3 regions of the Vagococcus hydrophili genome follow, and region 3 is predicted to be linked to each of the others. Evidence: a T-box and tRNA genes for the amino acid it is inferred to sense, from the RefSeq annotation. Region 3 holds a T-box; the other regions hold tRNA genes.
The links. A T-box is a leader RNA that pairs with one kind of tRNA and senses whether it is charged. The one in region 3 lies ahead of G7082_RS02415 (valine--tRNA ligase), so its partner is inferred to be a tRNA-Val.
Positions count from the first base shown of each region.

Region 1: it has a tRNA-Val gene. The T-box ahead of G7082_RS02415 (valine--tRNA ligase) is inferred to sense a tRNA for this amino acid. The anticodon was not compared.
Region 2: it has a tRNA-Val gene. The T-box ahead of G7082_RS02415 (valine--tRNA ligase) is inferred to sense a tRNA for this amino acid. The anticodon was not compared.

Region 1 covers NZ_CP049887.1:1,119,896-1,124,641, reverse strand. The annotation lists gene brnQ (branched-chain amino acid transport system II carrier protein) at 1-639, opposite strand, end outside; tRNA gene G7082_RS05565 (tRNA-Glu) at 712-783, opposite strand; tRNA gene G7082_RS05560 (tRNA-Ser) at 803-890, opposite strand; tRNA gene G7082_RS05555 (tRNA-Ile) at 903-976, opposite strand; tRNA gene G7082_RS05550 (tRNA-Gly) at 996-1,066, opposite strand; tRNA gene G7082_RS05545 (tRNA-Phe) at 1,078-1,150, opposite strand; tRNA gene G7082_RS05540 (tRNA-Asp) at 1,159-1,231, opposite strand; tRNA gene G7082_RS05535 (tRNA-Met) at 1,235-1,308, opposite strand; tRNA gene G7082_RS05530 (tRNA-Ser) at 1,323-1,412, opposite strand; tRNA gene G7082_RS05525 (tRNA-Glu) at 1,423-1,494, opposite strand; tRNA gene G7082_RS05520 (tRNA-Ser) at 1,514-1,601, opposite strand; tRNA gene G7082_RS05515 (tRNA-Ile) at 1,614-1,687, opposite strand; tRNA gene G7082_RS05510 (tRNA-Gly) at 1,709-1,779, opposite strand; tRNA gene G7082_RS05505 (tRNA-Asp) at 1,796-1,868, opposite strand; tRNA gene G7082_RS05500 (tRNA-Met) at 1,872-1,945, opposite strand; tRNA gene G7082_RS05495 (tRNA-Ser) at 1,960-2,049, opposite strand; tRNA gene G7082_RS05490 (tRNA-Ile) at 2,070-2,143, opposite strand; tRNA gene G7082_RS05485 (tRNA-Met) at 2,161-2,234, opposite strand; tRNA gene G7082_RS05480 (tRNA-Pro) at 2,247-2,320, opposite strand; tRNA gene G7082_RS05475 (tRNA-Arg) at 2,333-2,406, opposite strand; tRNA gene G7082_RS05470 (tRNA-Leu) at 2,425-2,510, opposite strand; tRNA gene G7082_RS05465 (tRNA-Gly) at 2,525-2,596, opposite strand; tRNA gene G7082_RS05460 (tRNA-Thr) at 2,609-2,681, opposite strand; tRNA gene G7082_RS05455 (tRNA-Leu) at 2,696-2,777, opposite strand; tRNA gene G7082_RS05450 (tRNA-Lys) at 2,787-2,859, opposite strand; tRNA gene G7082_RS05445 (tRNA-Val) at 2,871-2,943, opposite strand; rRNA gene rrf (5S ribosomal RNA) at 2,954-3,069, opposite strand; rRNA gene G7082_RS05435 (23S ribosomal RNA) at 3,157-4,746, opposite strand, start outside.
Region 2 covers NZ_CP049887.1:2,290,421-2,295,166, reverse strand. The annotation lists gene G7082_RS11260 (PTS transporter subunit EIIC) at 1-622, opposite strand, end outside; tRNA gene G7082_RS11255 (tRNA-Gln) at 774-844, opposite strand; tRNA gene G7082_RS11250 (tRNA-His) at 858-930, opposite strand; tRNA gene G7082_RS11245 (tRNA-Tyr) at 942-1,021, opposite strand; tRNA gene G7082_RS11240 (tRNA-Phe) at 1,028-1,100, opposite strand; tRNA gene G7082_RS11235 (tRNA-Glu) at 1,126-1,197, opposite strand; tRNA gene G7082_RS11230 (tRNA-Ser) at 1,215-1,304, opposite strand; tRNA gene G7082_RS11225 (tRNA-Asn) at 1,333-1,406, opposite strand; tRNA gene G7082_RS11220 (tRNA-Leu) at 1,448-1,531, opposite strand; tRNA gene G7082_RS11215 (tRNA-Cys) at 1,551-1,621, opposite strand; tRNA gene G7082_RS11210 (tRNA-Gln) at 1,627-1,697, opposite strand; tRNA gene G7082_RS11205 (tRNA-His) at 1,711-1,783, opposite strand; tRNA gene G7082_RS11200 (tRNA-Trp) at 1,795-1,865, opposite strand; tRNA gene G7082_RS11195 (tRNA-Tyr) at 1,887-1,967, opposite strand; tRNA gene G7082_RS11190 (tRNA-Phe) at 1,974-2,046, opposite strand; tRNA gene G7082_RS11185 (tRNA-Asp) at 2,051-2,123, opposite strand; tRNA gene G7082_RS11180 (tRNA-Val) at 2,135-2,207, opposite strand; tRNA gene G7082_RS11175 (tRNA-Glu) at 2,232-2,303, opposite strand; tRNA gene G7082_RS11170 (tRNA-Asn) at 2,315-2,388, opposite strand; rRNA gene rrf (5S ribosomal RNA) at 2,402-2,517, opposite strand; rRNA gene G7082_RS11160 (23S ribosomal RNA) at 2,592-4,746, opposite strand, start outside.
Region 3 covers NZ_CP049887.1:504,283-509,028, forward strand. The annotation lists gene G7082_RS02415 (valine--tRNA ligase) at 1-1,735, opposite strand, end outside; T-box leader at 1,804-2,005, opposite strand; gene tpx (thiol peroxidase) at 2,048-2,539, opposite strand; gene G7082_RS02425 (redox-sensing transcriptional repressor Rex) at 2,617-3,279, opposite strand; gene G7082_RS02430 (hypothetical protein) at 3,532-3,717, shown strand; gene G7082_RS02435 (SA1002 family membrane protein) at 3,737-4,243, opposite strand; gene thiI (tRNA uracil 4-sulfurtransferase ThiI) at 4,268-4,746, opposite strand, start outside.

The sequences.
Region 1 (4,746 bases), 620 kb from region 3:
AATCATCCCAAAGGCTAAAGCCGCTAAAGCGTCTAGCGTATTATAACCATCTGTAAATCCTTTAAAGAAAGCATTTGACTCATATGCCGTTTGAACAGGACTCCCATTAATACTTCCAAGTGGATTGATAAAAGCTAACAATAATAAGGAGAATAATAAAACTAAAAATAAAGGGGTTAAAAATTTCCCCACATAATCTAAGATTTTACTTGGCTTTCTGGAAAAAAACCAAACAATAAAAAAGAACAGGACACTAAATAGAAGAAGACTTATTTTTTGGCTACCACTAGGTAAAAAAGGTGCCAAAGCAATTTCAAATGAAGTACTGGCTAGTCTTGGCATCGCAAAAAAAGGGCCAATCACTAAATATAAAACAGTCGTAAATATCAATCCGTATTTCTTTCCAACTTTACTAGATAACTCATACAGATCACGACTAGATGATAAACCAAATGCAATAATACCTAAAAATGGCAACCCAATACCTGTTATCAAGAAGCCTAAATTAGCCTGAACAATATGAGCTCCTGCCTCTTGTCCCATCTGAATCGGAAAAATTAAGTTACCAGCACCAAAAAACAACCCAAATATAAGGGATCCCACAAACAACCTTTCCTTCATCGTTAGTTCATTCTTCATTTTTAGAAAACTCCTTTTAATTTCAATATAATAAAAAAAGCTCAGAATTGAATTAATCAATTCTGAGCTTTATGACCCGTACGGGAATCGAACCCGTGATACCGCCGTGAAAGGGCGGTGTCTTAACCGCTTGACCAACGGGCCTAAATTAAGAAAAATACTATGGAGAAGGAGGGATTTGAACCCTCGCGCCAGTTACCCGACCTATACCCTTAGCAGGGGCACCTCTTCAGCCACTTGAGTACTTCTCCATCCTAAAATAATGGGCCTAAATGGACTCGAACCATCGACCTCACGCTTATCAGGCGTGCGCTCTAACCAGCTGAGCTATAGGCCCCTTTTCTTCAAAAAGAAGAAGCGGGTGACGAGAATCGAACTCGCGACAACAGCTTGGAAGGCTGTAGTTTTACCACTAAACTACACCCGCGTGTAGTTAAATGGCGCAAGACAGAATCGAACTGCCGACACACGGAGCTTCAATCCGTTGCTCTACCAACTGAGCTACTGCGCCAAAAAAAACGGTCCCGACGGGATTTGAACCCGCGATCTCCTGCGTGACAGGCAGGCATGTTAACCCCTACACCACGGAACCTAATTGCGGAGACAGGATTTGAACCTATGACCTTCGGGTTATGAGCCCGACGAGCTACCTAACTGCTCCACTCCGCGATATTTAATTAAAAAGGAGGATAAGGGATTCGAACCCTTGCGTGCTTTTACACACCTGACGGTTTTCAAGACCGTTCCCTTCAGCCGAACTTGGGTAATCCTCCAAAAATATAATGACCCGTACGGGAATCGAACCCGTGATACCGCCGTGAAAGGGCGGTGTCTTAACCGCTTGACCAACGGGCCTAAATTAAGAAAAACACTATGGAGAAGGAGGGATTTGAACCCTCGCGCCAGTTACCCGACCTATACCCTTAGCAGGGGCACCTCTTCAGCCACTTGAGTACTTCTCCATCCTAAAATAATGGGCCTAAATGGACTCGAACCATCGACCTCACGCTTATCAGGCGTGCGCTCTAACCAGCTGAGCTATAGGCCCCTTTTTTCTTCAAAAAGAAGAAGCGGGTGACGAGAATCGAACTCGCGACAACAGCTTGGAAGGCTGTAGTTTTACCACTAAACTACACCCGCGTGTAGCAAAAACAAACGGTCCCGACGGGATTTGAACCCGCGATCTCCTGCGTGACAGGCAGGCATGTTAACCCCTACACCACGGAACCTAATTGCGGAGACAGGATTTGAACCTATGACCTTCGGGTTATGAGCCCGACGAGCTACCTAACTGCTCCACTCCGCGATATTTAATTAAAAAGGAGGATAAGGGATTCGAACCCTTGCGTGCTTTTACACACCTGACGGTTTTCAAGACCGTTCCCTTCAGCCGGACTTGGGTAATCCTCCATGGCTTTAAAGATCTATAATGGACCTTGTAGGACTCGAACCTACGACCGCCCGGTTATGAGCCGGGAGCTCTAACCAACTGAGCTAAAGGTCCAAGTTCCAAAATATTAGTCGCGGCGGAGGGGATCGAACCCCCGACCTCCCGGGTATGAACCGGACGCTCTAGCCAGCTGAGCTACACCGCGAAATTATGTAAATCGGGAAGACAGGATTCGAACCTGCGACCCCTTGGTCCCAAACCAAGTGCTCTACCAAGCTGAGCTACTTCCCGTATTACTTAAAACGCGCCCAAGAGGAGTCGAACCCCTAACCTTCTGATCCGTAGTCAGACACTCTATCCAATTGAGCTATGGGCGCTTGTGTATTTTATTAAAATGCCGAGGACCGGAATCGAACCGGTACGGTGATCACTCACCGCAGGATTTTAAGTCCTGTGCGTCTGCCAGTTCCGCCACCCCGGCTAAGAACTCATAAAAGCGGAAGACGAGGTTCGAACTCGCGACCCCCACCTTGGCAAGGTGATGTTCTACCACTGAACTACTTCCGCTTATTTAAAAAGTGCCGGCTAAAGGAGTTGAACCCTCGACCCTCTGATTACAAATCAGATGCTCTACCAACTGAGCTAAGCCGGCGTTTAAATTTTAAGTGCGGGTGAAGGGACTTGAACCCCCACGCCGTTAGGCGCTAGATCCTAAATCTAGTGCGTCTGCCAATTCCGCCACACCCGCATATAAAAATGACCCGTACTGGGCTCGAACCAGTGACCCTCTGATTAAAAGTCAGATGCTCTACCAACTGAGCTAACGAGTCATCATTTTAAATGGAGGTTAACGGGATCGAACCGCTGACCCCCTGCTTGTAAGGCAGGTGCTCTCCCAGCTGAGCTAAACCTCCAAAACACTTTGCATGGCGACGTCCTACTCTCACAAGGGGAAACCCCTCACTACCCTCGGCGCTAAGAAACTTAACTTCTGTGTTCGGCATGGGAACAGGTGTATCCTTCTTGCCATCATCGCCACACTTACGTGCGTTTTATTTAATTGAGTGATTGTTCACTCAAAACTGAATGTTTTAGTTAGACATCTTTTTTTACTTTACCGTTTTTTTTTGGTTAAGTCCTCGATCGATTAGTACTAGTCCGCTCCGTACATCACTGCACTTCCACTCCTAGCCTATCTACCTGATCATCTTTCAGGGATCTTACTTTCTTAAAGAAATGGGAAATCTCATCTTGAGGGGGGCTTCACGCTTAGATGCTTTCAGCGTTTATCCCTTCCACACATAGCTACCCAGCAATGCCCTTGGCAGAACAACTGGTACACCAGAGGTGTGTCCATCCCGGTCCTCTCGTACTAAGGACAGCTCCTCTCAAATTTCCAACGCCCGCGACGGATAGGGACCGAACTGTCTCACGACGTTCTGAACCCAGCTCGCGTGCCGCTTTAATGGGCGAACAGCCCAACCCTTGGGACCGACTACAGCCCCAGGATGCGACGAGCCGACATCGAGGTGCCAAACCTCCCCGTCGATGTGAACTCTTGGGGGAGATAAGCCTGTTATCCCCAGGGTAGCTTTTATCCGTTGAGCGATGGCCCTTCCATGCGGAACCACCGGATCACTAAGCCCGACTTTCGTCCCTGCTCGAGTTGTAGCTCTCGCAGTCAAGCTCCCTTATGCCTTTGCACTCTGCGAATGATTTCCAACCATTCTGAGGGAACCTTTGGGCGCCTCCGTTACTTTTTAGGAGGCGACCGCCCCAGTCAAACTGTCCATCTGACACTGTCTCCCGCCACGATAAGTGGCGCGGGTTAGAATGGTCATAACACAAGGGTAGTATCCCACCAATGCCTCCCTCGAGACTAGCGTCCCGAGCTCTACGGCTCCTACCTATCCTGTACATGTGTTACAAACATTCAATATCAAACTACAGTAAAGCTCCATGGGGTCTTTCCGTCCTGTCGCGGGTAACCTGCATCTTCACAGGTACTAAAATTTCACCGAGTCTCTCGTTGAGACAGTGCCCAAATCGTTACGCCTTTCGTGCGGGTCGGAACTTACCCGACAAGGAATTTCGCTACCTTAGGACCGTTATAGTTACGGCCGCCGTTTACTGGGGCTTCAATTCTGAGCTTCGCTACTAGCTAACCCATCCTCTTAACCTTCCAGCACCGGGCAGGCGTCAGCCCCTATACGTCATCTTTCGATTTTGCAGAGACCTGTGTTTTTGATAAACAGTCGCTTGGGCCTATTCACTGCGGCTGAACTTGCGTTCAGCACCCCTTCTCCCTAAGTTACGGGGTCATTTTGCCGAGTTCCTTAACGAGAGTTCTCTCGCTCACCTTAGGATTCTCTCCTCGACTACCTGTGTCGGTTTGCGGTACGGGCCGTTTGTTTCTAACTAGAAGCTTTTCTTGGCAGTGTGATATTAAGACTTCGGTACTAAATTTCCCTCCTCATCACAACTTGTCCTTAAAGGTAAAAGCATTTGACTCTTACCAAGACTTGTTGCTTGAACGCACATATCCAACAGTGCGATCTTGTAACCTACTGCGTCCCTCCATTGTTCAAACAAAACAAACGGGTACAGGAATCTCAACCTGTTATCCATCGCCTACGCCTATCGGCCTCAGCTTAGGTCCCGACTAACCCTGGGAGGACGAGCCTTCCCCAGGAAACCTTAGTCATTCGGTGGACAGG
Region 2 (4,746 bases), 1.3 Mb from region 3:
CTGAAAATTTCGTTAAAACTAGCACAAAAACTTCCCAAACAAATGGTAATAACGCCCCAATTAAAATCATGACGCCAATTGTAATAATTGGTACTGACTTCTTACCTGAAAAGAATGCAAATGCAGTTGGAAGTTCTAAATTATAGAACTTATCTGTTGCCCAAGCAGCAACTAACCCTGTAACAATCCCCCCTGCTGCACTGATATTCATTGTTTGAATACCCAAAACATTTATTTGTCCAACTTGTGTCATAATTTCTGGATCAGCCATCTTACCAGTTAAAGTCAACCAAACATTCATAGTAATGATTAAAGTTAAATAACCAGTCACAGCAGCAAAAACAGAAATTCCTTTATCCTTTTTACTCATTCCATAAGCCACACCCATAGCGAATAGTAGTGGAATATTATCAAAGATAACGCTTGCAATCGTTCTAATACTAATAAGAATAGCATTAACATTTTCATTTCCTAAAAATGCAAACTTTTCAATCATATAAGGTTGAACAAATGCTCCACTGATTCCTAAAATCATCCCGACCGGTGCTAAAACCCCAATTGGAAGAAGTAACGTTCGTCCAAACTTTTGTAGTGACTCACCAAAATCCCCTTTTTTAATCATCTTTTCTTCTCCTTTTCAAATGATAAATATATACTAACACTTAAATTTTTTTATAAAAAGCTTCTTAACATTACTTAATACTATCTAGATAAGCAAAAATGACTTAGATCATTTTTGGACAAAAAAAAAGACTTGAATCATCAAGTCTTAACTGGGCTAGCTGGATTCGAACCAACGATGACGGAGTCAAAGTCCGTTGCCTTACCGCTTGGCTATAGCCCAATATTATTAAATAGGCGACTGATGGGAATCGAACCCACGCATGTCGGAACCACAATCCGATGTGTTAACCACTTCACCACAATCGCCATGATAAAAATGGAGGGGGCAGATTCGAACTGCCGAACCCAAAGGAGCGGATTTACAGTCCGCCGCGTTTAGCCACTTCGCTACCCCTCCATATAATGGCGCAAGACAGAATCGAACTGCCGACACACGGAGCTTCAATCCGTTGCTCTACCAACTGAGCTACTGCGCCCAAACTATAATTAATAGTTTAGTAATGACCCGTACGGGAATCGAACCCGTGATACCGCCGTGAAAGGGCGGTGTCTTAACCGCTTGACCAACGGGCCTAAGAATTATAAAATTACGGAAAGTAAGGGATTCGAACCCTTGAGACAGTTATTACCGTCTACATGATTTCCAATCATGCTCCTTCGGCCAACTCGGACAACTCTCCAGGTTCAAAAAACTTATTTAAAGTAAAACTCCGGCAGTAGGACTCGAACCTACGACATCATGATTAACAGTCATGCGCTACTACCAACTGAGCTATGCCGGATTATTTAATTATTAGACTATCCTTATATGCAATAAATGCAATACCGGCGGCCGGGGTCGAACCGGCACGCCCTTGCGGGCACAGGATTTTGAGTCCAGCGCGTCTGCCAATTCCGCCACGCCGGCATAAGGATATATCTATAAAAGGCGGTAACCGGATTTGAACCGATGATAAAGGTGTTGCAGACCTCTGCCTTACCACTTGGCTATACCGCCAAAAACTGGGCTAGCTGGATTCGAACCAACGATGACGGAGTCAAAGTCCGTTGCCTTACCGCTTGGCTATAGCCCAATATTATTAAATAGGCGACTGATGGGAATCGAACCCACGCATGTCGGAACCACAATCCGATGTGTTAACCACTTCACCACAATCGCCATAGTAAAAACAGGGGTAGTAGGAATCGAACCCACGCTGACGGTTTTGGAGACCGTAGTTCTACCGCTAAACTATACCCCTATAGTTTGATAATATTAATAATGGAGGGGGGCAGATTCGAACTGCCGAACCCGAAGGAGCGGATTTACAGTCCGCCGCGTTTAGCCACTTCGCTACCCCTCCATATAATGGCGCAAGACAGAATCGAACTGCCGACACACGGAGCTTCAATCCGTTGCTCTACCAACTGAGCTACTGCGCCTAAACGGTCCCGACGGGATTTGAACCCGCGATCTCCTGCGTGACAGGCAGGCATGTTAACCCCTACACCACGGAACCAGTTTAGATAATGGAGGTTAACGGGATCGAACCGCTGACCCCCTGCTTGTAAGGCAGGTGCTCTCCCAGCTGAGCTAAACCTCCATATATGGAATATATTATGTTACATGACCCGTACGGGAATCGAACCCGTGATACCGCCGTGAAAGGGCGGTGTCTTAACCGCTTGACCAACGGGCCTTTTGAAACAACTCCGGCAGTAGGACTCGAACCTACGACATCATGATTAACAGTCATGCGCTACTACCAACTGAGCTATGCCGGATAATTTATAATAAGCATGGCAACGTCCTACTCTCACAAGGGGAAACCCCTCACTACCCTCGGCGCTAAGAAACTTAACTTCTGTGTTCGGCATGGGAACAGGTGTATCCTTCTTGCCATCATCGCCACACTTATTATTAGAGTGATTGTTCACTCAAAACTGAATGTTTTAGTTAGACATCTTTTTTACTTCACCGTTTTTCTTTGGTTAAGTCCTCGATCGATTAGTACTAGTCCGCTCCGTACATCACTGCACTTCCACTCCTAGCCTATCTACCTGATCATCTTTCAGGGATCTTACTTTCTTAAAGAAATGGGAAATTTCATCTTGAGGGGGCTTCACGCTTAGATGCTTTCAGCGTTTATCCCTTCCACACATAGCTACCCAGCAATGCCCTTGGCAGAACAACTGGTACACCAGAGGTGTGTCCATCCCGGTCCTCTCGTACTAAGGACAGCTCCTCTCAAATTTCCAACGCCCGCGACGGATAGGGACCGAACTGTCTCACGACGTTCTGAACCCAGCTCGCGTGCCGCTTTAATGGGCGAACAGCCCAACCCTTGGGACCGACTACAGCCCCAGGATGCGACGAGCCGACATCGAGGTGCCAAACCTCCCGTCGATGTGAACTCTTGGGGGAGATAAGCCTGTTATCCCCAGGGTAGCTTTTATCCGTTGAGCGATGGCCCTTCCATGCGGAACCACCGGATCACTAAGCCCGACTTTCGTCCCTGCTCGAGTTGTAGCTCTCGCAGTCAAGCTCCCTTATGCCTTTGCACTCTACGAATGATTTCCAACCATTCTGAGGGAACCTTTGGGCGCCTCCGTTACTTTTTAGGAGGCGACCGCCCCAGTCAAACTGTCCATCTGACACTGTCTCCCGCCACGATAAGTGGCGCGGGTTAGAATGGTCATAACACAAGGGTAGTATCCCACCAATGCCTCCCTCGAGACTAGCGTCCCGAGCTCTACGGCTCCTACCTATCCTGTACATGTGTTACAAACATTCAATATCAAACTACAGTAAAGCTCCATGGGGTCTTTCCGTCCTGTCGCGGGTAACCTGCATCTTCACAGGTACTAAAATTTCACCGAGTCTCTCGTTGAGACAGTGCCCAAATCGTTACGCCTTTCGTGCGGGTCGGAACTTACCCGACAAGGAATTTCGCTACCTTAGGACCGTTATAGTTACGGCCGCCGTTTACTGGGGCTTCAATTCTGAGCTTCGCTACTAGCTAACCCATCCTCTTAACCTTCCAGCACCGGGCAGGCGTCAGCCCCTATACGTCATCTTTCGATTTTGCAGAGACCTGTGTTTTTGATAAACAGTCGCTTGGGCCTATTCACTGCGGCTGAACTTGCGTTCAGCACCCCTTCTCCCTAAGTTACGGGGTCATTTTGCCGAGTTCCTTAACGAGAGTTCTCTCGCTCACCTTAGGATTCTCTCCTCGACTACCTGTGTCGGTTTGCGGTACGGGCCGTTTGTTTCTAACTAGAAGCTTTTCTTGGCAGTGTGATATTAAGACTTCGGTACTTAATTTCCCTCCTCATCACAACTTGTCCTTAAAGGTAAAAGCATTTGACTCTTACCAAGACTTGTTGCTTGAACGCACATATCCAACAGTGCGATCTTGTAACCTACTGCGTCCCTCCATTGTTCAAACAAAACAAACGGGTACAGGAATCTCAACCTGTTATCCATCGCCTACGCCTATCGGCCTCAGCTTAGGTCCCGACTAACCCTGGGAGGACGAGCCTTCCCCAGGAAACCTTAGTCATTCGGTGGACAGGATTCTCACCTGTCTTTCGCTACTCATACCGGCATTCTCACTTCTAAGCGCTCCACCAGTCCTTACGATCTAGCTTCAACGCCCTTAGAACGCTCTCCTACCATAGAACCTAAGTTCTATCCACAGCTTCGGTAATATGTTTAGCCCCGGTACATTTTCGGCGCAAGGGCACTCGACTAGTGAGCTATTACGCACTCTTTAAATGGTGGCTGCTTCTGAGCCAACATCCTAGTTGTTTGTGCACCCTCACATCCTTTTCCACTTAACATATATTTGGGGACCTTAGCTGGTGGTCTGGGCTGTTTCCCTTTCGACAATGGATCTTATCACTCACTGTCTGACTCCCGGACATAAATGAATGGCATTCGGAGTTTATCTGAATTCGGTAACCCGAGACGGGCCCCTAGTCCAAACAGTGCTCTACCTCCATCATTCTAATTCCGAGGCTAGCCCTAAAGCTATTTCGGAGAGAACCAGCTATCTCCAAGTTCGTTTGGAATTTCTCCGCTACCCACACCTCATCCCCGCACTTTTCAACGTACGTGGGTTCGGTCCTCCAGTGCGTTTT
Region 3 (4,746 bases):
AAATTTTGTTAATGAAGTTCCAAGAAGAATCCATTTTTTCATAACTAAAACGCATATCTTGTCCTGGTGTTGAACCATTTGATAAGAACCAACGTAGGGCATCTGCTCCGTATTTCTCAATCACATCCATTGGGTCAATTCCGTTACCTAGAGATTTACTCATCTTACGACCATCTTCGGCACGAATTAAACCATGCATTAAAACTTTTTCAAAAGGACGTTCTCCAGTAAATTCTAAACTTTGAAAAATCATACGACTTACCCAGAAGAAAATAATGTCATACCCTGTTACTAAAGTGCTTGTTGGGAAGTAACGTTTAAAGTCTTCTGATTCTGTATCAGGCCAACCCATTGTTGAAAATGGCCATAAAGCGCTTGAGAACCATGTATCTAAAACATCTTCATCTTGCGTCCAGTTTTCAATATCGCTAGGCGCTTCATTTCCTACATACATTTCACCTGTTTCATTGTGATACCATGCTGGAATTTGATGTCCCCACCATAATTGACGAGAGATAACCCAATCATGGACATTTTCCATCCAAGTTAAGAAGGTTTGATCAAAACGTGGTGGATAGAATGTTACGGCATCTTCAGTTTGTTGATTTTTCATAGCCATTTCTGCTAATGGTTTCATTTTTACAAACCATTGTGTTGAAAGACGAGGCTCAACAACCACACCAGTTCTTTCAGAATGTCCCACGCTATGTACGTGTTTTTTGATTTCTTTAAGTAAACCTAGTTCATCTAAATCTTTAATCACTTGTTTACGGGCTGCAAAACGGTCCATACCTGCATATTTTCCAGCTAACTCATTCATTGTTGCCGTCGCATCCATTACATTGATACGCGGTAAGCTGTGGCGATTACCGACCTCAAAGTCATTAGGATCATGAGCTGGTGTAATTTTAACCACACCCGTTCCAAAGTCCATTTCAACATACTCATCAGCAATAATTGGAATTTCTTTATCCATTAATGGTAAGATCACTTTTTGACCAATTAAATGTTTGTAACGATCATCCTCAGGGTGAACGGCTACTGCTGTATCACCAAGCATTGTTTCTGGACGAGTCGTTGCAATTTCTAACTTGCCACTGCCATCAGCTAAAGGATAGTACATATGATAAAAGGCACCTTCAACATCTTTATGAATTACTTCAATATCTGAAAGAGCTGTTTTAGCTTGTGGATCCCAGTTAATAATATACTCCCCGCGGTAGATCAGTTCTTTTTCATAAAGTTTCACAAAAACTTTTTTCACAGCATCTGATAAGCCATCATCCAATGTGAATCGTTCACGAGAGTAATCCACAGATAAACCAAGTTTCCCCCACTGCTCACGAATATGACCAGCATATTCTTCTTTCCATTCTTTTGTTGATTCGATGAATTTTTCACGACCTAAGTCATAACGTGTTAAACCTTCACCACGTAATTTTTCTTCTACTTTTGCTTGCGTTGCAATCCCCGCGTGGTCCATTCCTGGTAACCATAACGTATCGAAACCTTGCATTCTTTTTTGTCTAATAATCATGTCTTGAAGAGTTGTATCCCAAGCATGACCTAAATGAAGTTTCCCTGTTACGTTTGGCGGTGGGATAACGATTGAATAAGGTTCTGCTGTTTTGTCGCCACTTGGTTTAAACACATCTTTATCTAGCCATTTTTTATAACGACCTGCTTCAACTTCTTTTGGATCAAATTTTGGTGCTAAATTGTTTTCTTCTGTCATCTCATATTGCCTTCTTTCTTATTTAGAATGTTATTTTTTTCGATAAAAAAAGCCCTAAAGTATTTCTACTTTAGGACGAATTGCTCGCGGTACCACCTAGATTACAGCGCATCAACATACACTGTCACTTTAAAGTGAGATAACGTTCACTAACCGAAAAAAATTCAGCTCATAAGCTACCTTCATACTTGTCAAAGGAAAATCTTTCAGCCAAGGATTTTCTTTCTAACTGCTTTTTAAAGTATTACTCCTCTTAATCTAAGCATTTTCATATTAGGTTCATTTTACAATGAAACACTACTCACGTCAAACTTAAATCAGATTTTTTGCTGCGTCAAGTGCGGCTTGGTAATTAGGTTCATGAGAAACTTCTGCCACAATCTCTTCATGAGCAATGTTACCTTTTGTATCAATCACAAAAATAGCACGTGCCAAGCGACCAATCTCAGGAATTAATAAACCATAGTTTTTACCAAATTCTAAATCTTCGTCGCGTAACATTGTCATATCAACGCCTTCAGCTGCACACCAGTTACCTTGTTCTTCTTTTGTGTTATTTGAAACAGTCACAAAATTAATCCCATTTTCACTAGCCGCTTCTTGATTAAAGCGTTTTGTTTGAATCGCACAGACAGATGTATCGATATCTGGAACGACACTTACGATTAATGGTTTGTTTGATAAACTAGCTAAATCGACTAACTTATCTTGTAAATCTACTAATGAAAAGACTGGGGCTTTTTCACCAACGATTGGTTGAATTCCTTCTAATTCTACTGGGTTACCTTTTAATGTTACTTGCATAAAAAAACACTCCTCTATCTTTATTTTAATCTCAGTATAAGGAGAAAAGAATAAAAAGACAAAGGAGATGCTTGTGATTAAATAGTTGTTAAATCGGGGTGATTGTAATTTTCATCGTAATAGATCAATGTTTGCAATTCAGTTGTTAAATCAATGTACTGAACTTGAACATGATGTGGTACTCTCAAGCGTTTTGGTGCAAAGTTTAGAATGGCAGTAACACCTGCATCCACCACTTCGTCAATGACTTGTTGCGCTTTACTGCTTGGCACCGTCATAATAACCGTTGTGATACTTTCTTTTTTGATCATCTCAGACATTTTAGCAATGTCTTCGACTTTAACATCATTAATTGTTTTTCCAATAAGTTCTGGATCTGAATCAAACGCAACAACAATATTTAAATTAGAATTTTTTCTAAAGTTATTATTAATCAACGCTTTCCCTAAATTACCAGCACCAACTAAAGCGATTCTCTTTTCAATTTCCGTATTTAAAATATTACTAAATACTTGAATTAAATAAGGAACATCATAACCATACCCACTTCTTCCTAGTTCACCAAAATGTGAAAAATCTCTTCTGATAGTGGCAGAAGGAATTTGAATCATTTGACTAAATTCGTTTGATTTAATTCTTTTTACTCCACTTTGATCTAAGGTTTTTAAGTAGCGAAAATACAAGGGAATTCTTTTAGCTGTAGCTTTTGGAATGGCATGATTTTTTTTCAAGTTTTCCATAAATAAATACTCCTTCCAAATTGTGACTATTTTCACATTAAGTGTATCATTTAATTTTTCACATTTCAATCAATTTGTGAAAAATATACGTAAAAAGAGAAATTTCAGACATTTTTTCGACAATTTGCTTTAATTAATTACCTTTTATAAAAAATAAACTTTAAATATAACATCCTTTTAGTTTTTATTGTTTTATTATGCTTTCCAGCTCAAATAACTTGGAATCAAAAAATAAGAAAAGAACTTAATTATATGTGGCAGTTAGCTGACGAACTTCATTTATCTATCTCAGATATCAGTCAGATTTCTGGTATCGGAACCCTTGATTTAAAAGCTAGTAAAGAAAAAAAGAGCTCTGTTTTTATTCCTAGAAGAAAAGCAGTTCTTACAACGATTAGAAAATTAGAAGCAAAAAAAGAGCTTGGAGATAAGAATTAAACTTATCTCACAGCTCTTTTTAAATTTCTTCTTTATGTAGTTTTAGTAAGATAATCGCAATCCATGAAGACATAAACGCTGGAAGAAGTAACGCTACCCAAATTGATGGATCACTAATATCATCCTTTAACATCTTCTCTAACTGACTTCCTTGGATAAACTTATCAAAGACTAATTGATACATCGTAATGTAGATTAAACTCCACTGAATATAGTATTCAATCAAAGTAAAAACAGACATGGATAATTTAAATTTTACGGTTGCCCATCTTAATAAGTAGTATGATAATAAACCTGACAGAATGGCACTTAATAAAACATATGTAAAAATATTTCCTGTGCTAAGTACTGGAATATATTCTACTAATTGATTGGTTCCCAAAAATGTAACCACAATAAGAATCCCATTTACGACAAGTAGCCCTAATAATACTAAAATAGATTTCAAAAATACGTATTTATCGATTTTTTTAGAAAACATCAATCGACTAATAAAGAAGATAACGCATAAAAGTAATATATTCATTGTTTCTCCTATTTCCTCTAACTATTAGAACAAGTCATCCATTTCATCTGTTGTTTCATTTAAGAAAACATCACTTGATTTAATTTCCTCAATTTGAAGTCCTGCCATTGCTCGCTCAATCAACGCATCGACTTCTAAACGACTCTCATAATGAAGCACTTTATCTAATTTAGGTTTCGTTTTTGGCTCAGGTGGGGCAAAAATCGTGCAACAATCTTCAAAAGGTTGAATCGCCAACTCAAAGGTATCAATTCTTTCAGCAATTTCAATAATCTCAGCTTTATCCATTGTGATGACTGGACGGATAATTGGTGTCGTTGTTACTTCATTGATTGCTAACATGCTGTGCATTGTTTGAGAAGCAACTTGTCCTAAAGATTCACCATTAACAATCGCTAACCCATGTCTTTGTTCTCTGATTAAATCAGTCAAACGTAACATGAAACGACGTGTAATCGTCATCCAATAACTAGACGGCACTGAGCGTTTAATCTCTTCTTGAA